DNA from 3 places in the Yersinia fenwicki genome. Region 1 is predicted to be linked to each of the others. Evidence: predicted binding sites of a transcription regulator. Region 1 holds the regulator's gene; each other region holds the start of a gene.

Region 1 (10,547 bases):
GTACCGGTTTTGGCTAATTCGTTGACAGCAGGAGCCCAGACATACGCGCCATCAATATCACCACGTTGCCAGGCGGCAGCGATAGCGGGTGGCTGTAAGTTCAGAATAGTGACCTGATCCGGCTTGATACCCCAATGCTTCAGAGCGGCCAGTAGGCTGTAATGGGTGGTAGAGATAAACGGCACAGCGATGCGCTTACCAATTAAATCCTGCGGGGTTTTGATCTCTTTTTTGACCACTAATGCTTCAGAGCTACCCAGTTGCGAGGCCAATAGGAAAACCTCAATCGGGACATTCTGGCTGGCCGCAACAGCCAGTGGGCTGGAGCCGATATTGCCAATCTGCACATCACCCGAAGCAAGCGCTCTAACGACACTAGAGCCACTATCAAATTTACGCCAATCTACCTTGGCACCGGAAAGCTTGGCAAAGCTGTTATCCGCTTGCGCGACTTTGGCTGGTTCCGCAGAGGTTTGATACGCCACGGTCATATCAACAGCATGTGCGCTGGTCGCCACCAATGACAGAGCCAACAGCGCCCCACCCGCTCGCCAGATGCCGCTAACTGCGCTGGCAAGGCTTGTAGAAGAAAAGGTTATCGTCATGGGTTCACTCCGCTCGGTTAACAGTGTCATTCGTTATGGTTGCGACCCTAAACAAACTTGGTGCGCTGAGATGACAGTGATACCTGAAGGAGTAACACCGCTAAAGGAATAAAAAATTATTCTTTATTCCTTTAAGCGATAACAAATTGACTCACAATAGAATTCTTATCCGTAACAAACAGTTAACTAAAATGTAATTTCGCCTTTAAGGAAAATGCGGGATGCACCTGAAATAAAAGTGCGCTCCCCGACTAAAGTGCAGAATAGCTCACCACCGCGCGCAGATATCTGGCGAGCATGCAACGATGTTTTACCCAACCGCGCCACCCAATATGGCATTAACGTGCAATGAGCTGAGCCGGTAACCGGATCTTCATTGCTGCTCAGGGTAAAGTAGCGCGAAACAAAATCGACCTCATCACCCGGCGCAGTCACAATCACACTTCGGCCGGTATAAGCAATCAGCGCCACCAGATCCGGCTGTAATTGACGTACTTGTTGCTCACTCTCCAGCACTACCAGTACGGATTTTGCCTGCCATACCTGCTGAATATCGACGCTAAGTAGTGCCTTCAGTTCAGCCGCAATCGCAATCTTCTCTGGGGGCAATGCAGGGAAATCCAGTGATAGTCGGCTAAAGTTATCCGTGTCGCGCTTGACATGTAAATCACCACTGGCGCTACGAAAACAGATATCGTGCAAACCGGGGTTGACCACGTTGAACATCACATGCGCCGCCGCCAAGGTGCCGTGGCCGCATAAATCTACTTCACGTTCTGGCGTAAACCAACGGATTGCCGATTTATCTCCTTCATCCCAGACAAAGCTGGTTTCCGGCAAATTGATTTCCGCAGCGATACACTGCATCTGTGCTGCCGACAGCGGTTTTTTCAGTAAATACACGCCAGCAGGGTTACCGGATAACCCTGTGCCGATAAACGCATCCACATGAAAATAGTTATAAGCCATTAATTAACCCCACGGTTAATACTCTAAATAATGTTTGCAGCTGCCTCGAAGACACGGGGCCCATTAATGGGTCGAGTAATGAAAGCAGCCAACGCACATGCAGCTTGAAGTATAACGAGTATGATCAATGCCAAATAAGCAACACACAGGCCGCCGTCAGCAAGCCCATCGCGATATTAAAGGTAAACCATGCCCGGCGACTGCGTAACAGACGACCGATCAATGTTCCAAAACCCAGCCAAATGATACCGGCCACCAGATTCACCATAAACATACCAAGACTGATCATTAAGATGGAATGATTATAGGCTGCACCTGCCATGCTAAAGCTGGCGACTGATCCTAATCCCATCAGCCAGGCTTTTGGGTTAAGGAACTGCAATAACCATCCTTGATACAAACGCAGCGGTTTTGGTGGAGCAACATTGGTGTCTAATTTTTCATAGGCCGAAGTGGCAATTTTCCATGCCAGCCATAGCAGATAAAGACTACCCAGGATTTTCAGAATTAAGTGCAAAGAAGGGTAGATCAGAATCAGGCCACCGACACCAAACGCCACCAGCAGTAGCATGCTTTGCATGCCTAACATAATGCCTAACATCAACCAGATAGACCGCATAAAACCAAAATTGGCCCCAGCTGAAGTTAACAGCATATTGTTTGGGCCGGGAGTGATAGCGGCAACCCAGAGAAAACCTACCATTGAAAGAAATAAACTCAGTTCCATGAGACGGGTGCCTCTCACCCAAAATGATGCGCGATATACCCATGAAGCTAACAGTGTGCTATTGATCACACAAGAGCAACAACATGATTTCCATTCACCATATGCATGAAATATTTCGTCCGCTGGCCGGTGCCAGCAACCCACATCTGCAAACGCTGCTGCCACGGCTGGTCAGGCGGCGGGTTCAACTGCAACCTTTTTGGCAACGGCTGGAATTGCCCGATGGGGATTTTGTCGATCTGGCCTGGAGTGAAAACCCCGAGCTGGCACGGGATAAACCCAGAGTCGTGCTATTCCACGGGCTGGAAGGAAATTTTTACAGCCCCTATGCCCATGGCTTGCTACGCGCCTGGCAAGATAAAGGGTGGCTGGGTGTGGTGATGCATTTTCGCGGATGCAGTGGCGAACCTAATCGTAAATCACGTATTTATCATTCTGGTGAAACAGAAGATGCCCGATTCTTTCTGCGTTGGTTGCGGGAGAGCTATGGTCAGGTTCCCACCGCTGCGGTTGGCGTCTCTTTGGGTGGCAATATGCTGGCGCTCTATTTGGCTGAACAAGGGCAGTTGGCCGCTCAAGGACAAGAGAGCTTATTAGAGGCAGCCGTGGTGGTTTCTGCACCACTGATGCTTGAACCTTGTGCTAATCGTATGGAACAAGGTTTCTCTCGCGTCTATCAGCACTATTTGTTGAACCAACTGAAGTTAAATGCCACCCGCAAGCTGTTGCATTACCCCGGAAGCCTGCCGTTGGATCTGCCTCAATTGAAAGGATTGCGGCGAATCAAAGAGTTTGATGATGTCATCACGGCAAGAATACATGGCTTCAATGATGCACTGGATTACTATCGACGTTGCAGCGCTTTACCGTTATTGCCGCAAATTACGACTCCACTGCTTATCATTCATGCCAAAGATGATCCATTCATGACGGCCGAGGTCATCCCGAATCTACGCGAGTTACCGGACAATATTGATTATCAGTTAACGGAGCATGGCGGCCATGTCGGTTTTGTCAGTGGCTCATTAAAACATCCACAAATGTGGTTGGAACAACGTATTCCAGCCTGGCTTTCCCCCTATTTGGAGCAACAGTCATGATCATCCCCTGGCAGCAAGTCGACAGCGAAACGCTGGATAATCTGCTGGAAGCCTTTGTGCTACGTGAAGGCACGGACTACGGCGAACATGAGCGGTCATTGGCACAAAAAGTCGAAGACGTGCGCCGTCAATTAGCCAGTGGTGAGGCCGTATTAGTTTGGTCAGAGTTACACGAAACCATCAATATCATGCCGCGCGGTGCCTTTCGTGCCGGAGCCGAAGAGCAACCATAACCCCTGCGTTGTCACCCTATTCTCTAAGTAAAATCAGGGTGACAAGCCGGGCACTTTGCCCTAAAAATACCCATTAACAAGAAAAAATAGACCGTTTAAGCCCGCCCACTGAGGATCTCACCCCATGGAGTTACAGCTAATATGTCAATTAAACATCCGGTTATAGCCGTCACCGGCTCAAGTGGCGCAGGGACAACCACCACCAGTCTGGCATTTCGCAAAATTTTTCAGCAATTGAATATCCGCGCAGCGCAGATTGAAGGTGACAGCTTCCATCGTTATACCCGTCCTGAAATGGATACCGTCATCCGTAAGGCACGGGATCAAGGCCGACATATTAGCTATTTTGGCCCAGAAGCCAATGACTTTGGTCAGTTAGAAGAGAGTGTGTCGCAATACGGCGAGCATGGAACCGGGCGCTCACGTAAGTATCTCCATACCTATGATGAAGCCGTGCCCTATAACCAGATCCCAGGCACATTCACCCCTTGGGAGGCGTTGCCGGAACCCACTGATGTGCTGTTTTATGAAGGTCTGCACGGCGGGGTCGTGACCGAACATCATGATGTCGCAAAACATGTCGACTTGCTGGTCGGCGTGGTACCGATAGTCAACCTGGAGTGGATTCAGAAATTAGTCCGTGATACCGGCGAGCGCGGCCATTCCCGTGAAGCGGTCATGGATTCGGTGGTGCGATCTATGGACGACTACATTAATTACATTACGCCACAGTTCTCACGCACCCATATTAACTTCCAACGTGTTCCGACGGTTGATACCTCAAATCCGTTTGCCGCCAAAGCCATTCCGTCACTGGATGAAAGTTTTGTCGTCATTCATTTCAGAGGTTTGGATCAAATCGATTTCCCCTACTTGCTCGCAATGTTGCAAGGGTCGTTTATTTCCAATATCAATACATTGGTCGTACCCGGCGGGAAGATGGGGCTGGCAATGGAGCTGATTATGGCACCGTTGGTGCAGCAATTGCTGGAAGGTAAAAAAATCGGTTAATCCTTCGTCCTTGAAGCCGCAGTAAAGCAATTGCTGGAAAGAAAAAATAATTTGACGCTATCCCAACCCAAAGTAGTTGGGGCTGCAGGTAGGCGGCAAGCGAACTCATCCCGATGAGCTTACATAAGTAAGTGATTCGGGTGAGCGAGTGCAGCTAACAACCCTGCAGCTTCAAATACGAAGGGGTTAATTACGCGATGTCACGGATTTCAAAACTATGGGTAATGGTCGCCGCTTTCCCCAACATTAAAGAAACCGAGCAATACTTCTCGGCCGAGAGTTCAACCGCGCGCTCAACGATTTTATCCGTCAGGCCTTTGCCACTGACAATAAAATGCAGGTTAATTTGCGTAAACAGGCGCGGAGCTTCTTCCCGGCGCTGGGACGTTAACGTCACTTCGCAATCGCGCACATCGTTACGCCCTTTCTGTAAGATAGAAACGACATCAATTGCACTACAGCCACCGGCCGACATTAACAACATTTCCATCGGACTTGGCGCTTTGTCTCCAGCATTCCCATCCATTAAAATTTGATGACCTGAAGCGGACTCACCTAAAAATGTTAGCCCTTCAACCCACTTTACACGTGCCTGCATAACTCTTGCTCCCGGTTAAATTTTCCGATTCAGACTACGCTTTCATTTACAAACTGGCAATGTAACCCGATGTTCATCATGCTGAAGCGATACAACACAAGACACTAGCCTCATCCTGTGCTACAAACAGAACCGAAAGTATTGTTTTTAGAATTAAATAGGGTAGCTTCTCAATACTCAGTGAAGGGTTTCTATCCGGTACGTATCTTGGCTATACCTTTCGGCAGTTGAGCAAATTAATATGCTAAGAGAAAGTGTATTTTATAAGCACGCCGTACAGGGAACTCTGAGCCCTGTTAAGTTAGGCAGCGATAACAACAGAGGATAACAGCGAATGGTTCTCGGCAAGCCACAAACAGACCCGACTCTCGAATGGTTCCTGTCTCATTGCCATATCCACAAATATCCATCGAAGAGTACGCTAATTCACCAAGGTGAAAAGGCCGAAACGCTTTACTACATCGTGAAAGGCTCCGTTGCGGTGCTTATCAAAGATGAAGAAGGTAAAGAGATGATTCTCTCCTATCTAAATCAGGGAGATTTCATCGGCGAACTTGGATTATTTGAAGAAGGCCAAGAACGTAGTGCCTGGGTCAGAGCAAAAACTGCCTGTGAAGTGGCTGAAATTTCTTACAAAAAATTCCGCCAGTTAATTCAGGTCAATCCAGATATCTTGATGCGCCTGTCTTCACAAATGGCGAATCGCTTACAGATAACATCTGAGAAAGTGGGTAACCTTGCTTTCCTTGATGTGACTGGACGCATTGCACAAACGCTGCTTAATCTGGCAAAACAACCTGATGCCATGACCCACCCAGATGGGATGCAGATAAAGATTACTCGCCAGGAAATTGGTCAAATAGTTGGCTGCTCCCGCGAAACTGTGGGGCGGATACTAAAAATGCTGGAAGATCAAAATCTGATCTCCGCACACGGTAAAACGATTGTCGTTTACGGCACTCGTTAATTCCCTATAAACCGGTGCCGCTACCTCGGCACCGGTTTTCTTCATTTATACCCGTTATACTTCAAGCTGCATGTGTGTTGGTTGCTTTCATTACTCGGCCCGTCCATGGGCCTCGCCTCTTCGAGGCCGCTGCAAACAGTGTTCAAATCGGTTCCAGATCGATTTGTCACCCCAGTCACTTACTGGTTGTTGAGCTTACAGTAAGTAGACTCTTGGGAATTTGCTCAATTGCCGCCTTCCTGCAACTCGAATTATTTAGGGTATTATTTTGTGTAATTAATAAATTTCTGGGCCTATATGAAATGGCAACGGCTTATTTATCATCCTGAAGTTAATTATGCGCTCCGCCAAACACTGGTTCTCTGCTTACCGGCGGCGTTGGGATTTGCCTTTGGTGAATTGCGGCTGGGGTTGATGTTCTCTCTGATACCGGCCTGTTGTAATATTGCTTCGCTCGATACTCCCCATCAATATTTCTTCCGGCGGCTGATTGTCGGCGGAACGCTCTTTACTTTCAGTAGTTTTCTGACTCAACAATTACTGCTGTGGGATATCCCATTGCCGGTAGTGATGCTTGGTCTCGCATTAATGTTGGGGGTAAGTGGTGCCATCAGCCAGCTCAATGGCCGGCTGCTCCCAGCCGCATTGATCGCCGCGATTTTCAGTCTCAGCATGGTAGGTCGTGCGCCTATTTGGCAAGCACCATTGATGTGTGCTGTGGGGACCCTCTGGTACGGGGTATTTACCTGGCTATGGTTTCGGTTATGTAAAGACCAACCCATCCGCGAACCACTGAGTCAGCTTTACCATCTGTTGGCCGATTATTGCGATGCTGCGTACTCTTTGCTCCGTCAGCGCCAGAAAGCGGAAAAGATGATGCAAGCCCTGCTGGATAGACAGCAAGGCATTATGGATAAAATTAACCAACTTTATCAACAGTTTAACCTGCTACACAATGCCACCCAAAAAGAGCAAAAGCGGCTACTGATTCTCTTCCAGATGGCGCTTGATTTGCAGGAACATATCACTGCGGCGATGAATCAGTCAGAAAAGGCGGAAGAACTGATAGAGCAAAGTTCGATAGAGGCCATCCTTGAGCGTAATATGCAGATTATCTCAACACAAATGCGCACCATCGCCGATAATATTCTCTATCACCACCGCGCGAAGACTCATTTCAGTGCCGGTGATGCTCTGGTCGAGCTGGAAGAAGTTGCCCAGCAACATCCAGATAATCCGGTGGCACAATTCTGCTATTACCATATCAGCCACATTATCCAGATTCTGAGTGACCAGCGCCCGCAATATGAACGCGATTTGATGTGCAACCAACTACCTCAACCATTCTGGCCCGCACTTGTCAGCTATTTATCATTTAAATCCAGTGCATTGCGTGATGCAGGCCGCATGGGCGTGACGCTGGCAGCAGGTAGTTATGTCGGTAGTCTGATCCATCTGCCTAAACCTTATTGGATTTTACTCACCATCATGCTGGTGACGCAGAACGGCTATAACGCCACTAAAATTCGGATTCACCACCGAGCTCTAGGTACTCTGATTGGGTTGTTACTTGCAGCGGCCCTACTGCATTTTCAAATGCCGGAAGGGACTACGCTGAGCATCATGTTGCTCATCACACTGGTCGCCTATCTGGTTCAACGCAAAAACTATGGCTGGTCAGTCATCTTTAGAACCATCACTACAGTGTATATCTTGCAGTTATTGACCGGAGAGGGTGCCGACTTTTTAGTTCCACGATTGCTGGATACCTTAATCGGCTGTGCATTAGCCTTCGCCAGCGCACTATGGTTGTGGCCACAGTGGCAAAGCGGTTTGCTACGAAAGAATGCGCATCAAGCACTAGAGAGTTATCAGAAGATTCTACGCATCCTACTGAAACCAAACCCAGATATTGGGCAGCTCGCCTATGAACGCATTCAGGTGAACAAAGCCAGCAATGCTGTTCTGAGTTCACTCAATCAGGCCATGCAGGAACCAGGATTTAACTCAAAATATTTAGCCGACATGCGCCTATGGGCCACCCATAGCGAGCTTATTGTTGGGCATATCAATGAGATGACTATCCTGACTCGCGCCTATCCATTAGAAGAATCACCGCTGGAATCAGATAAACACCACATTCAGCTGACTGTAAAATTGGCGGAAGAATATTTACAGCTTTGTGAGATGGCGATTCAGCAATGCCAGCAACGGCTGGAGTCGGATAATAGTGAGGGGAATAACGATTTTGTTCAAATGTCAGATATCAACCCTGATACACAAATATCTGAATCGGAACGCAATTTACGACGCATCTTGTCACATCTCAGCGTAATGCATACCGTTTCATCTCTGGCATGGCAGCAACAACCGCACCACGGTATTTGGCGTCGGGGCAAGTAACAGAGAAGCGCCTAAAGTGGAGAGGTTAAAATCTCTCCACGGGCTTATTTACCCTTGCACCAGGCTAGCAATCACATGTTCCAAACGCGCCATACCTTGCTGAATATCTTCTTGCTCAATCACCAGCGAAGGTGCTAATCGCAACACATCTGGCCCGGCATTGAGGATCATCAAGCCATTCGCTGCCGCGGCTGTCAGGAACTCGCGCGCGCGCCCCTGGTATTGCGGTGCTAATTCAGCGCCAATCAATAGCCCCATGCCGCGGATATCACTGAACACATGATACTTGTTATTGATATCTTGCAGAGCTTGCACAAATAGGCCGTGGCGCTGTTCAATACCATTAAGTACCTCAGGGGTGTTAATGACATCCAGCGCGGCTTCTGCAACCGCACAGGCGAGAGGATTGCCGCCATAGGTGGTGCCATGCGTGCCTACCGCCATCACCGATGCAATTTCCTCTGTGGTCAGCATCGCACTGACAGGGAACCCGCCCCCCAGAGCTTTAGCTGTCGTGAGGATATCTGGCGTCACACCATAATGCATGTAGGTAAACAGCTTACCGCTGCGCCCCATACCGCTTTGCACTTCATCAAATACCAACAGCGCTTTATGTTGATCACAAAGCGCACGAACCCCTTGTAGGAACTCAGGCGTGGCAGCAGTAATCCCACCTTCACCCTGAATAGGCTCCAGCACGACTGCACAAGTGTGGTCGTCCATGACGGCTTTTACCGCCGCCAGATCATTAAATGGCACGTGGATAATATCCGCCGGTTTTGGGCCAAACCCATCGGAATACTTTGGCTGCCCACCAACAGATACAGTAAACAGCGTGCGCCCATGAAATGCATTATGGAACGCAATGATTTTAGTTTTATAAGGACTATGGCGTTCAATGGCGTAATGACGCGCTAACTTAAACGCCGCCTCATTCGCCTCACCACCCGAGTTGGCGAAAAACACCCGATCGGCAAAGGTTGCTGCAATCAGTTTCTGCGCCAAACGCAGTGCTGGCTCATTGGTAAATACATTACTGGTATGCCATAACATTTCACCTTGCTGATGCAATGCTGCCACCAGTGCAGGATGGCAATGACCCAATGCAGTAACCGCAATTCCACCTGCAAAATCAATGTATTCCGTACCTTGTTGATCCCACACGCGGCTACCTTTCCCTTTTACCGGGATAAACTGCGCAGGCGCATAAACAGGCAAAATAACCTGATCAAATGTACTGCGAGTTACTGCTAACTTATCTGCCATTACGCTGTCCATCCTAATAAACCATTGAGCTGCCAATTTATGACACGTGAAAATATAATCATAAAATATGCATAAAAAATCATAACCAAGCAAACAAAAAATCAACCAATGGACAAAGTAGATCTCAACAGATTAATTTTTAAGGAAATTATCTAATAATTGATGGCCTTGCTCGCTAAGAATGCTCTCCGGATGAAACTGCACCCCTTCCAGTGGCAAGGTGCGATGGCGGATACCCATAATCTCATCCATCACTCCGTCCTGCTCTGTCCATGCGGTCAGTTCAAAACAATCAGGCAATGAATCGGCGGCAATCACTAAAGAATGATAACGGGTAACCGTTAGCGGCTGATTAAGCCCACAGAAAACACCCTGCCCACTGTGGCGAATTGCTGTCGTTTTACCATGCATCACTTGTCGCGCCCGCACGATACGCGCCCCAAAAGCCTGCCCTAGTGCCTGATGACCCAAGCATACGCCCAGTATGGGTAATTTATCAGCAAAATGACGAATAGCATCCAGGGAGATCCCGGCCTCATTGGGGGTACAAGGACCGGGGGAAATAACCAAATGAGAAGGTGATAGTTTTTCAATATCAGTTAGTTGTACTTCATCATTGCGTTTAACCACCACCTCTGCGCCCAGCTCGCAAAAATACTGGTACAGGT
Region 2 (10,547 bases), 1.5 Mb from region 1:
TTATGGTCAAGCTGATGTTGAACGTATTTCTGCGGTGACCTCCGGCATTAAAGAAATTCGTGAAGCGATTGAACGTGCCCGCCAAAACCGCGACGCGGGGCGGCGAACAATTTTATTTGTCGATGAAGTTCATCGCTTTAATAAAAGCCAGCAAGATGCATTTTTACCCCATATTGAAGATGGCACCATCACTTTCATTGGCGCCACCACTGAAAACCCTTCATTTGAACTGAATTCGGCTTTGCTCTCCAGGGCTCGGGTTTATTTGCTCAAAGCTCTCACTGCCGCAGACATTGAAAAAGTTATTGATCAAGCGATGTCAGACAGCAGTCGGGGCTATGGTGGGCAGAATATAAAACTGCCAGATGAAACTCGCCGCATGATGTCTGAATTGGTGGGAGGCGATGCACGTCGTGCTTTGAATAGCCTTGAAATGATGGCGGATATGGCAGAAATAGATGCCAACGGGGTTCGAGTGTTAACCCCGGATTTGCTAAAAGAAGTGTCAGGTGAGCGTAGCGCGCGCTTTGATAATAAAGGTGACCGCTATTATGACCTTATCTCGGCAGTCCATAAATCAATTCGTGGTTCTGCGCCAGACGCTGCCTTGTATTGGTATGCGCGAATTATTACGGCAGGCGGCGATCCCCTTTATGTTGCCCGACGTTTGCTGGCTATTGCGTCAGAAGATATTGGCAATGCCGATCCTCGCGCGATGCAAGTGGCGATATCAGCGTGGGATTGTTTTACCCGTGTTGGCCCAGCTGAAGGTGAGCGAGCGATTGCTCAGGCTATTGTCTATCTGGCCTGTGCACCGAAAAGTAATGCGGTTTACTCGGCTTTTAAAGCAGCAATGCAAGATGCGCGTGATAAACCTGACTTTGATGTCCCAGAGCATCTGCGCAATGCGCCGACTAAACTCATGAAAGAAATGGGTTTAGGGGCTGAATACCGCTATGCCCATGATGAACAACATGCTTATGCTGCCGGTGAGAACTATTTTCCACCCGAAATGGCCTCAACCCGCTACTATTTACCGTCATCCAGAGGTCTGGAAGGCAAAATTGGTGAAAAGCTGGCATGGCTGGCTGAGCAGGATCAAAATAGCCCGATAAAACGCTACCGCTAGCCTTGCTGTTGCGGTAAGGTTAGCGCTATATAGAACTGCTAAGCGGCTGTTTATACTGCTTACGTGGTTAAATTCTTTTCAATAACCCTTTATACCCCAAATCATGGCATTGCTAACAACACTGCAATTCCAGTTCAAAGGTATAACCATAACTACAAGCACAGGACTAGCATGCTCGATCCCAATATGCTGCGCAATGAGCTAGACGCAGTCGCCGAAAAACTGGCTCGCAGAGGTTTTAAACTTGATGTTGAGATGTTGCGCCAACAAGAAGAGCGCCGCAAAGTTTTACAGGTTGAAACAGAAAGTCTGCAAGCAGAACGTAACTCCCGATCGAAACTGATTGGTGCGGCCAAGGCGCGTGGCGAAGATATCGAACCATTGCGTCTTGAAGTCAACGAGTTGGGTGAAAAGCTGGATGCAGCCAAGGCCGAACTGGACAAGTTGCAAAATGAAATCCGCGATCTGGCTCTGTCTATTCCTAACCTGCCAGATGATTCGGTTCCGGTGGGTAAAGACGAAAACGATAATCTTGAAGTCAGCCGTTGGGGTGAACCACGCCAGTATGACTTTGAGGTGAGAGATCATGTTTCCTTGGGGGAAATGGCCGGTGGGCTTGATTTTGCCGCCGGGGTGAAACTGACTGGCGCGCGTTTTGTGGTGATGAAAGGGCAAATCGCTCGTATGCACCGCGCATTGGCACAGTTCATGCTCGACCTGCACACGGAAAAACACGGTTATTTGGAAACCTATGTTCCTTATTTGGTTAACCATGCGACTCTGTATGGTACCGGCCAGTTGCCTAAATTTAGTGGTGATCTTTTCCATACCAAACCGCTGGAAGAAGAATCTGACAGCAGCAACTATGCATTGATTCCAACGGCAGAAGTGCCGGTGACCAATCTGGTACGCGATGAGATCTTGGAAGAAGAGTCTCTGCCATTGAAAATGACGGCACATACACCTTGCTTCCGTTCTGAAGCAGGTTCCTATGGCCGTGATACTCGTGGCTTGATCCGTATGCATCAGTTTGACAAAGTTGAGATGGTGCAGATAACTCGTCCAGAAGATTCTATGGCGGTACTAGAAGAACTGACCGGTCATGCGGAGAAAGTGCTGCAATTGCTGGAATTGCCATATCGCAAAATGTTGCTGTGTACCGGTGATATGGGCTTTGGCTCCTGCAAAACTTACGACTTGGAAGTGTGGCTGCCAGCGCAGGATACTTATCGCGAAATTTCTTCATGTTCAAACATGTGGGATTTCCAGGCTCGCCGTATGCAAGCACGTTGCCGTAACAAAATAGACAGAAAAACCCGTTTGGTTCATACCCTAAATGGTTCTGGTCTGGCTGTTGGGCGTACTTTGGTTGCAGTGCTGGAAAACTACCAGCAGGCTGATGGTCGTATTCAGGTACCAGAAGTCTTACGCCCTTATATGGGTGGTTTGGAATTTATTGGTTAAACAGCGAGTCAATGTGTCTCGTTTAGTTATCAACCACTTATAAAGCGCCTACGGGCGCTTTTTCTTTTTTGGGTTATGGCGAGTACACAAAATTTAACGCATCGAGATTTATCAACCAACATATCGTGCTATCGAGTCTCGTGATGTAATTGACTTTTTTATCACCAGTGGCATGATGCGCTCACTTTTCTTGTCCCGACGGCTTCAATCTTATTATGTCCGCATATTCTCGCCCGGTGCTGCTTTTGCTCTGTGGGCTTTTGCTGTTTACGATTTCTATCGCGGTTTTAAATACATTAGTTCCCTTATGGCTATCTCATCAACAATTGCCGACCTGGCAAGTGGGGATGGTAAGTTCATCGTATTTTAGCGGGAATCTGGTTGGGACATTGATTGCCGGGCGGATTATCCAGCAACTCGGTTTTAATCGCAGCTACCATTATTCCTGTATTTTATTCGCGCTGGCGACGAGCGGGTTAATGCTGTCAGTTGATTTTTGGAGCTGGTTAGGGTGGCGCTTTTTCGCGGGTGTGGCGTGCGCATTAATTTGGGTTATTGTCGAAAGCGCATTACTACGTAGTGGTACGGTAACCAACCGAGGGCAACTGCTGGCGGCCTATATGATGGTTTACTATCTGGGCACGGTCACTGGGCAATTACTTTTGGGCGTAGTCTCGACTCAACTACTCAGTGTTATTCCGTGGGTCAGTGCTTTGGTCATTACCGCGATGTTGCCGCTGTTATTTGCACATTTTTCTCATCAAGATAGCAGTGATGTATCCCATACCGCCGTTTGGCCGATGCTGAAGCGTCGTAGTGCGCGTTTGGGGATTAATGGCTGCATTATCTCCGGTGTGCTATTAGGTTCGCTCTATGGTCTGCTGCCGTTGTATTTATCGCATCAAGGAATGAGTGACGCCAGTGTTGGATGGTGGATGGCGTTGCTGGTCAGTTCAGGGATTATTGGTCAGTGGCCAATAGGCAAAATGGCCGACCGCTATGGTCGTTTGTTGGTGCTGCGGATTCAGGTGTTTGTGGTTATTCTCGGTAGTGTCGCCATTCTGGGTAACTATGCGCTGGCACCGGCACTGTTTATTTTGGGGTGCGCCGGTTTTACCCTTTATCCTGTCGCCATGGCGTGGGCATGTGAAAAGGCGAGTGCCGATGAATTGGTCGCAATGAATCAGGCGCTATTGATGAGTTATACCATCGGTAGCCTGACCGGCCCGACCATGACTTCATTATTGATGCAGCGCTATTCAGACAATCTATTGTTTATCATGATTGCGGGTGTGGCTTTGGTGTATTTAATGATGTTGCTGCGCAAACCCGATCAGCAAAAAACACCATTCGCTGCGGTGTAACCGCCAAAAAATACCGCCAGCGAGGAAGCCTTGCATGGCGGTATTGATTGAAAATCAGTTAATTTTCTGACGGCTATCAGTAGATCACTTTGTGACCATAGCTTTCAAGAATGCCTTTTACGCGCTCCATAATCTCCGCGGTAGGGGGCTTGACCCCGTCCAGTTTGTATTCTTCGCCCATGGCAATCCATTTGTGCTTACCGAGCTCATGGTAAGGCAACAATTCGATTTTCTCGATATTGGTCATGTTCTGAGTGAATTCACCCAGCATATGCGCGGATTTGTCATCATCTGACCAACCTGGCACAACCACATAACGGATCCAGGTTTTTTGATTGCGTTTTGCCAGGTAACGAGCAAATTCCAAGGTTCGGTGATTGGATACGCCGACCAGATTCTGATGCACGCTGTCATCCATCTGTTTTAAATCCAGCATCACTAAATCGGTAGCATCCAGTAATTCATCAATCACCGGATCATAACGGCGCACAAAACCATTGGTATCCAGACAAGTATGAATACCTTCTTCGTGACAGGCACGGAACCAATCACGGACAAACTCAGCCTGTAAGATGGCTTCGCCACCGGAAGCAGTAATACCGCCACCAGAAGCATTCATAAAATGACGATAGGTAACGGCTTCTTTGACCAATTCTTCAACGGTAACTTCCTTACCGCCATGGGTGTCCCAGGTATCACGGTTATGGCAATACAGGCAGCGCATGAGGCAACCCTGGAAGAATACGATAAATCGAATACCAGGGCCGTCAACGGTACCACAGGATTCAAATGAGTGAATGCGGCCAAGTACGGACATTGCAGGTTACTCCAATACTGGATAAATAAAGGCCCCACGAAGGTGGAGCCTTTTAGTCTAATCTATTTTAGTTAGAACTTATATTGACTGTGTAAATGTACGTGTAATCACATCCTGCTGCTGTTCTTTAGTCAGCGAGTTGAAACGAACAGCGTAGCCTGATACACGGATGGTCAATTGCGGATATTTTTCCGGATTTTCCATCGCATCTAACAGCATTTCGCGGTTCATTACGTTCACGTTCAGGTGTTGACCACCTTCGATGGACGCCTCGTGATGGAAGTAACCATCCATCAGACCTGCCAAGTTAGCTTTACGAACTTCGTCGTCTTTACCCAGCGCGTTTGGCACGATAGAGAAGGTGTAAGAAATACCATCTTTCGCATAAGCAAACGGCAGTTTAGCAACAGAAGTCAGAGAGGCAACAGCACCTTTCTGGTCACGACCGTGCATTGGGTTAGCACCTGGACCGAATGGAGCACCTGCGCGGCGGCCATCTGGGGTGTTACCGGTTTTCTTACCATAAACCACGTTAGAGGTGATGGTCAGCACAGACTGAGTTGCGACTGCACCACGGTAAGTACGCAGCTTCTGAATTTTCTTCATGAAGCGCTCAACCAGGTCACAAGCGATGTCATCAACGCGTGAGTCGTTGTTACCAAACTGTGGGTATTCGCCTTCGATATTGAAGTCGATAGCCAAGCCATCAGCATCACGAATGGTGCTTACTTTGGCATATTTGATAGCAGACAGGGAGTCAGCAGCAACAGACAGACCTGCGATACCACACGCCATAGTACGGTAAACATCACGGTCATGCAGCGCCATCAGTGCAGCTTCGTAGCTGTATTTGTCATGCATGTAATGGATGATGTTCAGCGCAGTAACGTATTGTTTAGCCAGCCAATCCATAAAGTGATCCATGCGTTCCATGACTTTGTCATAGTCCAGCACTTCATCCATCATTGGCGCTTCTTTCGGGCCAACCTGGATCTTCATTTTTTCATCAACGCCGCCGTTAATTGCATACAACATGGTTTTCGCCAGGTTGGCACGCGCGCCGAAGAACTGCATTTGTTTACCGACAATCATCGGGCTAACACAACATGCGATGGCATAGTCATCGTTGTTGAAGTCAGGACGCATCAGGTCATCGTTTTCATACTGTACAGATGAAGTATCGATAGACACTTTAGCTGCATATTTTTTGAAGTTCAGTGGCAGTTTTTCAGACCACAGAATGGTCATGTTCGGCTCTGGAGACGGCCCCATGGTGTACAGGGTGTTCAAGAAACGGAAGCTGGTTTTGGTCACCAGAGTACGGCCATCAACGCCCATACCTGCCAGCGACTCAGTTGCCCAGATTGGGTCACCAGAGAACAGCTCATCATACTCAGGGGTACGCAGGAAGCGAACCATACGCAGTTTCATGACCAAATGGTCAATCAGTTCCTGCGCTTCGATTTCGGTCAGTTTACCTTCTTTCATATCACGTTCGATATAAACGTCGAGGAAGGTAGAAACACGACCGAAGGACATTGCAGCGCCGTTCTGAGATTTAACCGCAGCCAGATAGCCGAAGTAAGTCCACTGTACTGCTTCTTTTGCGTTAGTTGCTGGACCCGAAATATCACAGCCATATTTGGCCGCCATTTCTTTGATTTGACCCAAAGCGCGATGCTGCTCAGCAATTTCTTCGCGCAGCTGAATGGTCATTTCCAGGTCTTTACCGTTTTCCAGGTCATCCTGCAAAGAGTTGAACTGAGCCAGTTTGTCTTTCATCAGGAAGTCGATACCGTAAACGGCTACGCGACGATAGTCACCGATGATACGGCCGCGACCATAAGCATCAGGCAAACCAGTCAGTACACCAGATTTACGGCAGTTCAGGATGTCTTTGGTGTAAACGTCAAACACACCTTGGTTATGTGTTTTACGGTATTCGGTGAAAACTTTTTTCAGTTGCGGGTCAAGTTCACGACCGTAAACTTTGCAAGAGCCTTCTACCATTTTGATGCCGCCGAATGGGATCAGGGCACGTTTCAATGGTTTTTCAGTCTGCAAACCAACGATGGTTTCCAGATTTTTGTTAATGTAGCCAGCATCGTGTGAAATGATGGTCGCTGCTACGTCGGTATCGAAATCAACTGGCGCATGAGTGCGGTTTTCCAGTTTGATACCTTCCATAACTTGCGCCCACAACTTGTCGGTCGCTTCGGTAGAGCCGGCAAGGAAGGACTCATCGCCTTCATAAGGGGTGTAGTTTTTCTGGATGAAGTCACGAACATTGACTTCTTTTTGCCAGTCACCTTGTGTAAAACCTTGCCATGCTTTGGCCAATTTTTCATTAAGTTCGGTCATAATGCATCTACCTTTTAATGTGAATTTCTTCGAAAACCGTGTGCGGCCACACTTAGTGTTGCTGGTCACCGCGCAGATAAATTACCCAGTAAGTCAAACCTACCAATAATCCGCCACCGATGATGTTGCCGATAGTGACTGGGATCAGGTTATTAATAATAAAGTTACTTACGGTTAAGTTAGCAAATTGCTCAGGTGCTGCTCCTATGGATTGCCAGAACTCAGGCGAAGCAAAGTTTTTAATCACAATACCCATAGGAATCATAAACATATTTGCGATGCTATGCTCAAAGCCACTGGCAACAAACATGCCCACCGGTAAAATCATCGCAAACATTTTGTCCATTATGGTACGGCCGGAGTAGCTCATCCAAACCGCCAGACAGACCATTAAGTTGGCCAAGATACCCAAACATACTGCTTCAACAAAAGTATGGTGCAATTTGTGTTCGGCTGTTTGTAAAACATTCAAGCCCCATTGACCATTTGCCACAGTATATTGGCCGGCGAACCAAATAAGGCACACGAAGAATAACGCGCCACACAGGTTCCCAATATAGACATTAACCCAGTTGCATCCCAGTTGACGCCAGGTAATACGGCCACTGGCTTTGGCCACCGTAGTCAGAACAGTAGAAGTGAAAAGATCACCACCACATACCACCACTAACATTAGCCCCAGGGAGAAACAAATACCACCTACTAACTTAGCAAAGCCAAAAGGCACGCCAGCAGTACCAGTAGTCGCTGTAATATAAAAAACAAACGCAATTGAAATAAACACACCAGCAGTAATCGCTAAATAAAAAGTTTTTAGCGGATGCTTGGTGGCTTTATAGACACCGGCATCTTCGGCTACTTTAGCCATTGCCGCAGGTAATAATGCATCGAAGGGGTTGTCAGCTTTCACACTAACTCTCTCTTAAGGGTTAATAAAGCACTACGAGATACTAGCAAAGCAGTATAGCGTGAAAATTGATGTGGATCATATCGTGAGAGTTTAGTTCGCTTTAAAACACTACTAAATGTGTGCCTAATGAGGTTAACTTTCTGATTTTTAAAATAAAAAAATATTTTAAGATTTACAAAAAATTTTGATTGCACTGTTTTAAAGCCGTTGAGAACGTTAACCAAAAGCAGCATTTGTAGCTATTTTAATTCACCGTCATCATTAAAAATTAACTATTTATTTACCTATTTGTCTTCTTTCTATGATTGGCAAATAATGTTTGTTTAAAGGTGCTGTTCTTACTCTAAGCGGCGTCAGAAAATAACGTTTTTTTATGGCAAAAACAATTGTTGGTTGGTGTTACTGGTATCTATATTTGGGTTAGGAATAATTGCAGAGATTAATAGCCGAAAATTTTGCGATAAAAAAGCGGCAAAATGCCGCTTGAGGTTAATGACAAAGTTGCTGATAGTTCAGTGAGTGAAGGGTTTACCGCACCTAGGGCCACTCCAGCGACTTACGTCGCTACGACCTCAACGGCGCGATTCCCCTTCAATTGACTTTGTCAGCTTTGATAGACAATTAGCTGAAATCTATAGGTCCGTGGAAGTTACTCGCTTTTCGTCCAATAACGGCGTTTCGCCGCCTGTAATTTAGCGTAAGCACCTAGCAGCGCTTGGTGTGCTGGCAGGGCTTTGAGATCTTCATCCACACTGAACAGGCCATTGAAGCGCTTTTCACCGGCGATGGCTGCGGATGCAGTCTCTACAGCTTCCTGGCCATACATCTTCACGAATGCATTGTAATATTGCGCAGGGTCGCGATCTGGCTCTTGGGTCAACAGCAACAGAGTTTGTAGGCAACGATAGTCGTTCGCCTGTTTTGGGGTGAAGACTGAAGAATTAAAATCTTGCGTCCATTCCACCCAAATCAGCGCTTGCTCCAAATCACCGCCAGCCAGCGCCAGCATAGATTTCAACTCACCCACCCGCAGTGTGTACCAGCCGTTATCTTTACCGGAGGCTATGCCCAGCAGCTCGCGGACGCGGGCGAAATCATCCAACCCTTCATCATCCAGGGTATGAATGAGTTCCAGATACTGATCTGGTTGCCAATCCGTGTCCGGCAGCGCCAGCAAGGTATCACGCAGGTGCACGCCCATGGTGTTGTTCGCCATCAGCAAATCTTCAGCAGGATAAATATCTGACCAACCTGGCACGATAATCCGGCAAGCGTAGACACTTAAATGCTCATAATCAGCAATATACACTTCAGCGTCTTCTTGCTTGAAGATAGCCATTAAGGTGGCAAACTCTTCTTCAGTGGTGCCTTTAAAGCGCCAATCCACGAAGGGATAATCAGCCTCTTGTTTAAACATATCCCAGCTGATTAAACCGCTTGAATCGATAAAGTGTGTTTCCAAATTGGTATGTTCGGCTACTTCTTCATCATCAAAGGTAGGTGCGGTGAATACATCTAAGTCTTTGAGACTACGGCCTTGCAACAGCTCAGTGACGGTACGCTCAAGGGCCACACCGAAGTCTGGGTGTGCGCCGAATGAAGCAAAACATGTTCCGTTTGACGGGTTAAACAACACCACACAAATTACCGGGTATTTGCCGCCTAAAGAGGCATCGTAAGACAGGATCGGGAAACCTTCCTCTTCCAGTTTTGCGATAGCTTCTACCACGCCGGGATAGCGGTTTAATACCTCGGCTGGGATTTCCGGCAAGCTGATCGATTCCGCGATGATACGATTTTTCACTGAGCGTTCAAACACTTCGGATAATGCCTGTACGCGAGCTTCATTGGCGGTATTACCGGCTGACATGCCGTTTGAAACATACAGATTGCCGATAATATTCATTGGAATATAGACGGTTTCTAAATCTGACTGTCGGGTGAATGGCAGAGAACAAATACCGCGCGCCGCGTTCCCCGACTGCAAATCCACCAGATCACTGGCGACCAGCTCATTTTCCGGATCGTAAAACGCCAGCAAGCGCTCATCCAGAATACCTTCCGGCAACAAATCATCTTCAGGAATTGGGAACCATTTCTCATTTGGATAGTGAACGAAATCACCCTCAGCAATGGCTTTGCCCAGATAGAAGTCGGCAAAGAAATAGTTAGTGGATAAACGTTCGAAATATTCACCCAGGGCTGATGCCAGAGCGGCTTTCTTGCTGGCGCCTTTGCCGTTGGTGAAGCATAGCGGGCAGTCACGATCGCGGATATGTACCGACCAAACGTGAGGAACTGGGTTCAGCCAGGAGGCTTCTTCAATATTAAAACCGAGGTCGCTCAGTTTTTGCTGAAAGCGGGAGATGGAGTCTTCCAGCGCGGCATCTTTACCGGGAATAAAGGTTTGGGTCATTGTCTTCACTTTTTGGCGGTACTAAAAACGCGCAATCATACGGGCTTTTAGTTAATAGCTCCATGTATTCCTAAAGCACAGCAAAT
Region 3 (10,547 bases), 2.2 Mb from region 1:
TCTTCTAACCCTTGAGCCGCATGTTTAAGGTAAGAAACGATCTGTTCTATGGCTTCTTCCATTCCATAGAATTCTTCAAAGGCAGGGTAACGGGCGATAACTCGGTTGGAGAACAGCCGAGACATACGGGATTCGAGTGCGGTATCAACCATGACAGGTTCACCAATAGCCATCAGCAGACGTTCAGCCGCATTGGCATACGCACTGCGATCTTGCTGGCAGATGGTGAGGAACTCCTGCAGTGTGAACTCTTCGTCCTTGGCAGCCTCATAGCGTTGGCGATAGTGATCAAATATGTTCATAGAGATGCCCGTCCTGTTTGAATGGTTGGGAACATAAAATAATAGTAGCGCTTTATTGGGTTAAAATTTTGAAACTACTACCTTATTGTTATGGTCGCGTCTCTCATAAAGGTCAAGTTGACATTAACGACAGATTTGCCACTTCCAGTACAATAAACAACCATTATTCGGTAATTAAATCTATTTTTTATTTCATTAGCAGTGTTTTATATAAGATTAATTAAGATTATGTATTTGAATATCTTGTTATTTTAATGTAATCAAATCTACGTAAATTTTTAGGTTGTCAATTTGTTGTATATCGGAGATAAATTGTGCAGGGGAGACTCATTTTTGGCGTAGGTGTGTAAAGATTTCGCCACGGACAAGCAATTGATTTACACTAAGTTAACTAATGATTTTGTTACCAGAGGGATCTTTCCGTGAAAAAACATTACATAAAAACGAAGCAAGTTAAAACATTGGCAGCCTTGGCTGTAGCTACCGCAGTGTGTATGCCTACAGCGATGGCAGGAACATGGTCTTTGGGGGCCTCAGCATTAGTCAGCCCTGACCCATATCGTGGTAAGAATGACCGTGTTTACCCAGTGCCTATCGTTTCTTATGAAAGTGATAATTTCTATTTCCGCACACTGGCTGCGGGTTATTACCTATGGAAAGATGACAACAATCGTTTATCAATTGATGCCTATTATTTGCCACTGCATTTTACGCCAGGTGACAGTGACGATCAGCAGATGAAACAGTTGGATAAACGCCGTAGCACCTTGATGGCAGGGATGTCTTATTCTCATATTGAGGATTGGGGGACTTTGCGCGCAATGTTCTCCGGTGACGTGTTGGATAACAGCGGCGGTTTTGTCGGCGATCTGGCTTATCTTTATCGTTTCAGTGTTGATAGCTGGACGCTGATCCCAGGTGCTGGTGTTGCCTGGAACAGTGAAGATCAGAATAAGTATTACTATGGCGTGAGCCGTGGGGAGTCCACACGCAGTGGTTTAGCCCAGTACAGTCCTAGTGATAGCTGGTCACCGTATCTGGAATTGACGGCGAACTACAATATCAATCCAAACTGGAATGCTTTCTTTACTGGCCGTTATATTCGCCTGGCGAATGAAGTGAAGAATAGCCCAATGGTAGATGCATCCTGGACTGGCGTACTGTGGACTGGGGTCACATATACCTTCCGTTAATATATTGCGCACAGCATATGAAATGGGGCGTAAAGCCCCATTTTAGTATCTGCAGTATCAGCTGCTATTGGGCGTTCTTGCGACTACGAATAGTCATGGCCAGACGTGCAGGAGCATCTTGTTTGGCAACCAACGGTTTATTCACCCGCGCAGTTTCAACACAAACCATTGTTTTATAACCATCATTTGGCATATCAACCATGCTGCTGGACAGTTCAGCACCTGGATTCCACGCAACTACATCACTTTGATGATGATGATGCACTTCAATGGTACGTTTCAGCGCGGCATCTTTTATCAGGCTGTAGGCTTCAGGGTGGGTATAGATGCGGTCGGTCTGACCGTTAAAGACCAAGTCACCTTGTTGCGTTGCATCAGCAATTTTCAGCACTTTATCGAGGTATTTTTCGCCCAGACCACTGATCTTAATCTGGTTGATATCGCCAATCTGGAAGTAGGTATGCAAAGCAGCAACAGCTTCGTAATCACCGTGTGATTCTAACTCCATTTCACATTCTTCGCCCAGTTTGAAGCGGGCAATCAAAGTGAAGGGATGTGGCCAGAATCGACGAGATGCATCGCTGTCTTCCAGAGTGAAGGTCAGGATAACCCCATTCTCATTTTCATCATGGGCGCTGAGCGTCCATGGTAGTAAACGAGCAAAACCATGAGAAGGTTGCGCTGATGGACCAAACCAAGGCCAGCAGATCGGCACACCGCCACGAATAGCGACACCGTCTTTAAATGGTGTGTTATTACTTAACCAAATAATTGGTTGCTCACCACTCGGTTGGAAAGCCAATAAATGAGCACCTTGCAAGCTGACGGCAGCACGTACTTTCGGATGGGAAACGACCACGATGGGTAGCTCATCCAACTGACGCTGGCTGATATAAGGTGAAATTTGTTCAACAATAGGTAGGGTAAAGACTTTTTCGTTCATTCGTTTGGCCTTATGAGCAAAGGGGCTAGGGATCCATTGAACTTCAGACTTTCGATAATATCACAGGCTTTATATCTTGCAGCCAATCGCCGTTAATCGAGTAGTGAATCATTGATATTGCGCAATTTTATTTGTAGCGAGGAAATGAACAGAGGGCGAAGCATTATGTATCAGCAATAAAAAAGCCACCCGGAGGTGGCTGTTGGCAGAAATCTACATCAATCCATTATTTGGAGATGTGAGAGATCAAGTCCAGAACTTTGTTTGAGTAGCCAGTTTCGTTATCGTACCAAGAAACCAGTTTCACAAAGTTGTCATTCAGCGCGATACCGGCTTTAGCATCGAATACTGAAGTCAGTTTTTCGCCGTTGAAATCGGTAGAAACAACGTCGTCTTCGGTGTAACCCAGAACGCCTTTCAGCTCGCCTTCTGAAGCCGCTTTGATAGCAGCACAGATTTCTTTGTAAGAAGCTGGTTTTTCCAAACGCGCAGTCAGGTCAACAACTGAAACGTTAGGAGTAGGAACGCGGAACGCCATACCAGTCAGTTTGCCGTTCAGTGCTGGGATAACTTTACCTACTGCTTTAGCAGCACCGGTAGAAGAAGGGATGATGTTCTGGGATGCGCCGCGGCCGCCGCGCCAGTCTTTGTGAGACGGGCCATCAACAGTTTTCTGAGTAGCGGTAGTTGCATGTACAGTGGTCATCAGCGCTTCAACGATACCGAACTTGTCGTTGATCACTTTAGCCAGTGGAGCCAGGCAGTTAGTAGTACAAGAAGCGTTAGAAACGATTTCCTGACCTGCGTACTCTTTATGGTTAACGCCCATAACGAACATCGGGGTGTCGTCTTTTGATGGGCCAGTCAGAACCACTTTCTTGGCGCCAGCAGCAATGTGCTTACGAGCAGTTTCGTCTGTCAGGAACAGGCCTGTTGCTTCAGCAACAACGTCAACGTTGACTTCGTTCCACTTCAGGTTAGCCGGATCTCTCTCTGCGGTAACACGGATGGTTTTACCGTTAACAACCAGGTGGCCGTCTTTTACTTCTACAGTACCATCGAAACGACCGTGGGTAGAGTCGTATTTCAGCATGTATGCCATGTATTCAGCGTCCAACAGATCGTTGATTGCAACGATTTCGATGTCAGAACGTTCCTGAGCAGCACGGAAAACAATGCGACCGATACGGCCGAAACCGTTGATACCTACTTTGATAGTCATATATTCCACCAGCTATTTGTTAGTGAATAAAAGGTTGGTTGTAAAATTACAAAAACCTTACCGAGCGTCAAGCGGAATCGTGTCAATTATTGCTACAAATCAAACCGGACAGGGTAGATCGAACATTAATCACGCGTTTCCAGAGACGATTAGCCTCATTTTTATATTGGGGCGAATTATTCAGTTTAAAGTGAGAATCAGTAATATTTGCGATTTTTATCACATTTATACTGTTGCCGCTTCGATGGCATACAGTTTAGGACAATTTTAACTGCTTTGTTGTTAATTTTTTGTTATTATTAGACGTTGTTTTCGTTGACTTTATTCCCTGCCAGAGAACCGCACAAATGGCTAAAGAACTGAACCCTACAGAAAATATTGAGAAACTGACCGATATTCAGCGGCATGTCACCCAACAGCGGGGGACGGAAGCGCCTTTTAGCGGTAAATTACTGCACAACAAGCGCGAAGGGGTATACCAATGCTTATGCTGCCACCAGCCGCTTTTTATCTCAGAGTCGAAGTTTGATTCTGGCTGCGGCTGGCCGAGTTTCTATCAGCCTTTGGATGCTGAATCTATTCGCTATATCGATGATTATTCTCATAATATGCATCGTGTCGAAATTCGCTGCGGTCATTGTGATGCGCATTTGGGGCATGTTTTCCCTGATGGCCCGCAACCAACAGGGGAGCGTTATTGCGTGAACTCGGCTTCACTCAATTTTGTTGATGACCAAAATGGTGAACAAATCCCCGGATAAGTACCGGTGTTGTGACCATTTTGTGAATGAAAAATCGATTCAGCTTATTATTCCTTTATTGAGGATGCTCTGATGGAGCTTGAAGACCTGATTTCAGTGATGACGCCCGAAATCTACCAACGTTTGATGCTGGCTGTAGAGTTAGGCAAATGGCCGGATGGTGTGGCATTGACGCCAGAACAGAAAGAGAACAGCCTGCAAATGGTGATGTTGTGGCAGGCCCGTCACAACAAGGATGCGCAACATATGAGCATTGGCACAGATGGGCAGATAGTGATGAAAACCAAGCAAGAGCTGAAGCAACAATTCAGTCAGCCGACACTGGTTAAGTTGAAGCCCGAGTAATCATGCAAGCAAGCCAGGTTGGATACAGAAAAAACGGAGCCAGATGAGGCTCCGTTGATGCTTATCTTATCGAGTCAGCGAGCTGTCAGTTACTTGATTTCAGCCATAAATTGCGCAAGCGACTGTATATTAGCGCCGGCCTCATTCATCGTATCAAGAGCTAATTGGCTGTCTTGTGGTTGCAAATTGACGCCACGGCACCCGTCCTTAATGACGGATGTTTTATAACCTAATGTTAATGCATCCAACACAGTGTATTTCACACAGTAATCTGTTGCTAACCCCATAATGAACAGGCAATTGATCCCTTGTTGTTGTAACCAATGATCTAGCTGTGTTTTGGCCCGCCGTCCATTGTCGAAAAAAGCACTGTAGCTGTCGATATCCGCATCCTGACCTTTACGGAAAGTTTGTGTAATGACTTCTTGATTCAACTCTGGATGCAAAGCAGCTCCAACTGAATTCTGAACACAATGCACCGGCCACCACACTTGAGTTAACCCTTCCAAATCACCGCTCGTCCAAGGCTCTGCCTGGGAATTAACAGCAAAACTACGGTGTTCTGCGGGGTGCCAATCCTGGCTGGCGATAATCGGTATTTTGTGAGCCAGGCAGGTAGCAATAGCCTCATTTGCAACCGCAATCACCGCATCACCCTCGGCAACCGCTAGCGCTCCTCCCGGACAAAAATCATTTTGTAAATCAACTAAGAGCAGGGCTGCGTTCATTTACATTCCATCAGATAGGTTAGTGTCAGTAAGTTCGCCGCGTAGATTTTGTTGCATTAAACGGCGAATCTCTTCAGGAGATAGAGATTGACTTAATAAATAGTGCAGTTTGGTCAGGGCTGCTTCAACGGTCATATCGGAGCCGCTGATAACCCCCGCATGCGCCAATGCATTACCGGTGGCATATCCGTCCATATTGACTCGGCCTGAAATACATTGCGTCAGATTCACCACCACAATACCTCGCTCACTGGCATTTTTTAATTCATCCAATAATTCGGCTTTTTGCGGTGCATTGCCGACGCCATAGGAGCGCAAAATAAGCGCTTTGACTGGCTGTAACAAGAAGTTACGTACAACAGCACCCGAGATACCCGGATAGATAGTCACCACACCAATCGGCTGTGGTGTGATGTTATGAACAATCAATGGGCCCTTATTGATAGGTGATTCAACTGAGACCATTCGACGAATATGAATGCCGGCTTCGAGCAGCACCGAGAGGTTAGGTGAGGCAAATGCATCAAACCCATCAGCATGGGCTTTAGTGGTACGATTGCCGCGAAACAGTTTGTTATTAAAGAATAAACTGACTTCATTGACCGGATGGTTGGCGGCCAGATAGAGAGCATTGAGCAAGTTAGTTTGCCCGTCAGAACGCAACTCTGCCAAGGGGATTTGCGAACCCGTGACAATCACCGGTTTGGCCAGATTTTCCAACATAAAAGAGAGCGCCGAGGCGGTAAATGCCATAGTGTCGGTGCCGTGCAAAATCACAAAGCCATCATATAAATCGTAATTTTGCTGAATATCATTGGCGATATGCTGCCAGTCCTCCGGGGTCATATCCGAAGAATCAATCAATGGGGCGTATTCATGGATTGTAAAATCCGGCATTTCGGGGCGATGGAACTCAGGCATAAGTGCAAGCTGGCGCTGTAGATGGCCGGAAACAGGAATGTATCCGTTATCCGAGCGTTGCATACCAATAGTCCCGCCGGTATAGGCGACATAAATAGATTTCTTCTGCATGAGCAATATGCCTGAAAGGTGGTGCGAAATGAGATGGGTGAATTATAGGGCGACTGGCGAGGAAAAAAAGCCCGGCAGGTGCCGGGCGGAGTATTTATCTACTATTTTCTTAATTTACTAGCGTACATCACCACAAGTTAGGCATAACGCATAGCGATTCTGTGGGTCATTGAGCGTGTTCATTAAGTTGGGCTGATCTTTTACCGCTTGTGCCACAACAGATATGGGTGCGGGCAGCCAAGCTTGGATCGCAGTAGGTAACATCGCCTGTACTGATGCACTCATCTGGCCGAAAATTAAATCACTGAGGCTTGGTCCATCAACAAACCAATTCAGTTGCCAGGTTTTCAATTTTGCCAACTCAGCGACCTTCTTAACAGCATCGTCAAAATCACCCAGTTGATCTACCAGACCATTATTTTTGGCGTCTAAACCAATCCAAACATGGCCTTGTGCAATTTGATCAACTTGCTCTGGTGTTTTATGGCGAGCGGTTGCCACCAAATCAATAAAGGTTTTGTAGCCATTTTCGATATCGATCTGCATCATCTGAGAGAACTCAGGTGGCAGGTCTTTGGTTACAGAAACATTAGCCAGTGGCGATGTTGCCACGCCATCGGTATGCACCCCGATACTTTCCAAGGTATTTTGGAAAGTATTAATCACACCGAAGATACCGATCGAGCCGGTCAGGGTGCTTGGGTTGGCGATGATATAGTTAGCCGGAGTTGATATCCAATAGCCACCTGAGGCTGCCATTCCGCCCATTGATACTACCAATGGTTTATTAGCGGCACGTAAGGCGGCTAATTCAGTGCGGATCAGTTCAGAAGCACTCACGCTGCCACCTGGGCTGTTGACCCGCAAGATAACGGCCTTAATTTTCGGATCTAATCGCGCCTGACGAATCTGTGCGGCTAAAGCATCCCCCCCGACATTCCCGGGAGTCTGCGGCCCATCCATGATCGCGCCATTCGCAAAGAGCACTGCTATCTGTTCGCCTTGCTGTGGAGTCGGAGTAGGCTGGTAGTCATAAATGCTGACATAGTTGAAGTCGTTATTCTTCTTATCCCAGCCGAAGGCTTTAACCAACTCATTTTCCATCTCTGGACGTGTGGCGAGTTGATCGACCAGTTTGCTCGACAGGGCGTATTGCGCTTGGGAACCACCTGCGGCCTGTAATCCACTGACAACACCGGCCGCCCCTGGGAACAATTGTTCTGGGGTTAATTGCCGGTTAGCGGCAACCGCAGTCAAGTAATTCTGCCATAACCCACTGATCCAGCGAGTGTCCGCCTCACGTGCGGCAGGGGACATATCATCACGAATCATCGGTTCGACAGCCGATTTATAGGTGCCGACGCGGAAGATATTGGTGGTAACTTTGAGTTTTTCCAATAGTGATTTGTAGTACAGATTATTGCTGGCAAAACCATGCAGAGCGACCGTCCCTTGCGGTGACAGGTAGATCTTATTGGCAAAGCTGGCTAAATAGTACTGAGTCTGGTTATAGCTTTCGCCAATAGCGTAAATCGGCTTGCCACTATCGCGGAATTCCCGTAGTGCTTTGCCAATATATTGTAGAGAAGGCTGATCTGCGCCAGTGAAGTCACTCAGCGATAACACCAGACCAGTAATATTATTATCAGCTTTTGCCAACCGAATGGTTTCTACAATATCAAACAGGGAGTTTTCCTGTAAGCGATTGCTGGAAGCCCCTAATAACTCACGTCCCCACTGGCGTAATTTATTATTTACCGCAGGCTGATCGACAACGACACCGCTTAAATTCACTAACAGTGCGCCTTTAACCGGTTCTGCCGGTTTACTTTGGAACTGAAGGTAAATACCGACACCGACCAAAATCAGCAGTATCAGGAAAAGATTAAGAATAAATTCTCTGGCAAAATTCAGCAGACGCCAGGTCCACTTGAAAAAACCAGCAATAATTCGCCACAAAGTGCGCATGTTATCTCCAACAAAACCGAGCAAGTATCGTTATCCTAATGACCTGACGAACAAAAGTCAGCTTTAAATCATCGAGAAACTTAGCTATTAGGTCAACACTGGTAACAAAATGACAACTTATGCTACCGTGTTGAAAATGAAAATCGCTATCAGGAGAAAATGATGGATGCATTGGAATTGTTACTTAATCGCCGTTCGGCGTCGCGCTTAGCTGCACCAGCTCCAACGGGCGAAGCATTGGAGCATATTATTCACGCAGGAATGCGTGCTCCCGATCATGGCACATTGCAGCCATGGCGCTTTGTTTTAATTCAGGATGAGGGGCTGCAACGTTTTAGCCAATTGCTACAGGATGCGGTCAAACATGATGGCTCTGATGAAGCGGTGTTAGAGAAGGCGAAACAAGCACCTTTCCGTGCACCTTTGATTATTACTGTTATTGCGCATGTTACAGAAAACCCGAAAGTACCAAACTGGGAACAGGTCGTTTCTGCGGGGTGCGCAGTGCAAGCCATGCAGATGGCCGCGCTGGCCCAGGGTTTTAATGGCATTTGGCGCACAGGCTCCTGGACACATCATCCGGTTGTCCGTGAGGGTTTTGCCTGCCGTGAACAAGATGAAATTGTCGGTTTCCTGTATCTTGGGACACCACAGCTGAAATCAGCGACCAAAGTGATACCACCTGATTACTCGACTTTTGTTCGTTATTTCTGAGACATATCGGCTATTTTTTACACGATACTACGCAGTCTGTCGCTTTTATCGGCAACAAGCTGCGTTTTAGCTTGCTTTGTGACCAACCCATCTGCCCGATCATCGCTCTCTACTTACTAAGCTAAGCTATAGACGCTACCATAGGTATCTTGGATGCATATACCCGTCATACTTCAAGTTTCATGTGTGTTGGCTACGTTCAATTACCCGAATCACTTACTCATGTAAGCTCATCGGGTTCTCTCGCTTGCCGCCTTCCTGTAACTCGAATTATTTAGGGTATATATATCTTTAAACGGCTTATTACTGAACCATCAGACGGGAGAGTGTTATGACATCGCCAGCGATACGTCTTACTCAATACAGCCACGGAGCGGGCTGCGGTTGTAAAATTTCGCCTAAAGTATTGGATAAAATTTTACATTCCGAGCAACAAAAATTTCTTGATCCTCGCCTGCTGGTGGGCAATGAAACCCGTGATGATGCAGCAGTTTATGATATTGGTAATGGGGTTGGTATTATCAGCACCACTGACTTTTTTATGCCGATCGTCGATGATCCTTTTGACTTCGGGCGCATTGCTGCCACTAATGCCATTAGTGATGTTTATGCGATGGGCGGTAAGCCGATTATGGCTATTGCAATTTTGGGGTGGCCAATTGATAAGTTGGCACCCGAAGTCGCCCAGCAAGTGATTGAAGGCGGTCGATATGTTTGCCAACAGGCAGGAATTTCGTTAGCGGGGGGGCATTCCATTGATGCGCCGGAGCCGATTTTCGGTTTGGCTGTCACGGGTATTGTCAGCACTGAGCAGGTTAAGAAAAACAGTGCAGCCAAAGCAGGCTGCAAACTGTTTCTCACCAAACCGCTGGGAATTGGTATCCTCACCACCGCTGAGAAGAAGAGTCAATTACGGCCAGAGCACCAAGGTGTTGCTACGGAAACCATGTGTCAATTGAATAAGTCTGGTGCTGATTTTGCACATATACCGGGGGTCACTGCCATGACAGATGTGACCGGGTTCGGTCTGTTAGGACATCTCAGTGAGATTTGTCAAGGATCGGGTGTACAGGCGACATTACATTTTTCGTCTATCCCGCGTTTACCCGCAGTAGAAGAGTATATTACTGCAGGTTGTGTTCCGGGCGGAACCGGCCGCAACTTTGACAGCTATGGTCATCTAATTGGTAAAATGTCCGATTTACAGAAGAGCTTACTCTGCGACCCACAGACATCAGGTGGCTTGCTGTTAGCTGTTTTACCGGATGCTGAGGCGCAAGTGCAGGAAATAGCCGCTCGACATGGTATGACGCTCAGTGTTATTGGCGAACTAAATGTG

What was found. Region 1 encodes CRP, which controls carbon source genes, mostly activating them, when cyclic AMP is high. Its sites were predicted from a motif close to ATGTGANNNNNNTCACAT; they were not measured.
Positions count from the first base shown of each region.
Region 2: a site for CRP is predicted at 8,109-8,126, ahead of focA (formate transporter FocA). Genes of this name have one in related genera too.
Region 3: a site for CRP is predicted at 3,868-3,885, ahead of msrB (peptide-methionine (R)-S-oxide reductase MsrB). Genes of this name have one in related genera too.

Region 1 is NZ_CP170755.1:266,630-277,176, reverse strand. It holds gene tauA (taurine ABC transporter substrate-binding protein) at 1-605, opposite strand, end outside; gene ACF3VQ_RS01115 (PhzF family phenazine biosynthesis protein) at 792-1,574, opposite strand; gene ACF3VQ_RS01110 (LysE family translocator) at 1,699-2,301, opposite strand; gene ACF3VQ_RS01105 (hydrolase) at 2,403-3,401, shown strand; gene ACF3VQ_RS01100 (YheU family protein) at 3,398-3,634, shown strand; gene ACF3VQ_RS01095 (phosphoribulokinase) at 3,776-4,645, shown strand; gene ACF3VQ_RS01090 (OsmC family protein) at 4,836-5,243, opposite strand; gene crp (cAMP-activated global transcriptional regulator CRP) at 5,578-6,210, shown strand; gene ACF3VQ_RS01080 (YccS/YhfK family putative transporter) at 6,508-8,613, shown strand; gene ACF3VQ_RS01075 (aspartate aminotransferase family protein) at 8,662-9,879, opposite strand; gene ACF3VQ_RS01070 (aminodeoxychorismate synthase component II) at 10,012-10,547, opposite strand, start outside.
Region 2 is NZ_CP170755.1:1,719,540-1,730,086, forward strand. It holds gene ACF3VQ_RS07755 (replication-associated recombination protein A) at 1-1,129, shown strand, start outside; gene serS (serine--tRNA ligase) at 1,301-2,593, shown strand; gene ACF3VQ_RS07765 (MFS transporter) at 2,809-3,957, shown strand; gene pflA (pyruvate formate lyase 1-activating protein) at 4,034-4,774, opposite strand; gene pflB (formate C-acetyltransferase) at 4,853-7,135, opposite strand; gene focA (formate transporter FocA) at 7,188-8,045, opposite strand; gene ycaO (30S ribosomal protein S12 methylthiotransferase accessory factor YcaO) at 8,695-10,461, opposite strand.
Region 3 is NZ_CP170755.1:2,439,137-2,449,683, reverse strand. It holds gene yeaG (protein kinase YeaG) at 1-302, opposite strand, end outside; gene ACF3VQ_RS11295 (MipA/OmpV family protein) at 725-1,495, shown strand; gene ACF3VQ_RS11290 (D-hexose-6-phosphate mutarotase) at 1,560-2,438, opposite strand; gene gapA (glyceraldehyde-3-phosphate dehydrogenase) at 2,665-3,660, opposite strand; gene msrB (peptide-methionine (R)-S-oxide reductase MsrB) at 4,008-4,421, shown strand; gene ACF3VQ_RS11275 (YeaC family protein) at 4,494-4,766, shown strand; gene pncA (bifunctional nicotinamidase/pyrazinamidase) at 4,856-5,494, opposite strand; gene ansA (asparaginase) at 5,495-6,526, opposite strand; gene sppA (signal peptide peptidase SppA) at 6,644-8,494, opposite strand; gene ACF3VQ_RS11255 (NAD(P)H nitroreductase) at 8,657-9,208, shown strand; gene selD (selenide, water dikinase SelD) at 9,540-10,547, shown strand, end outside.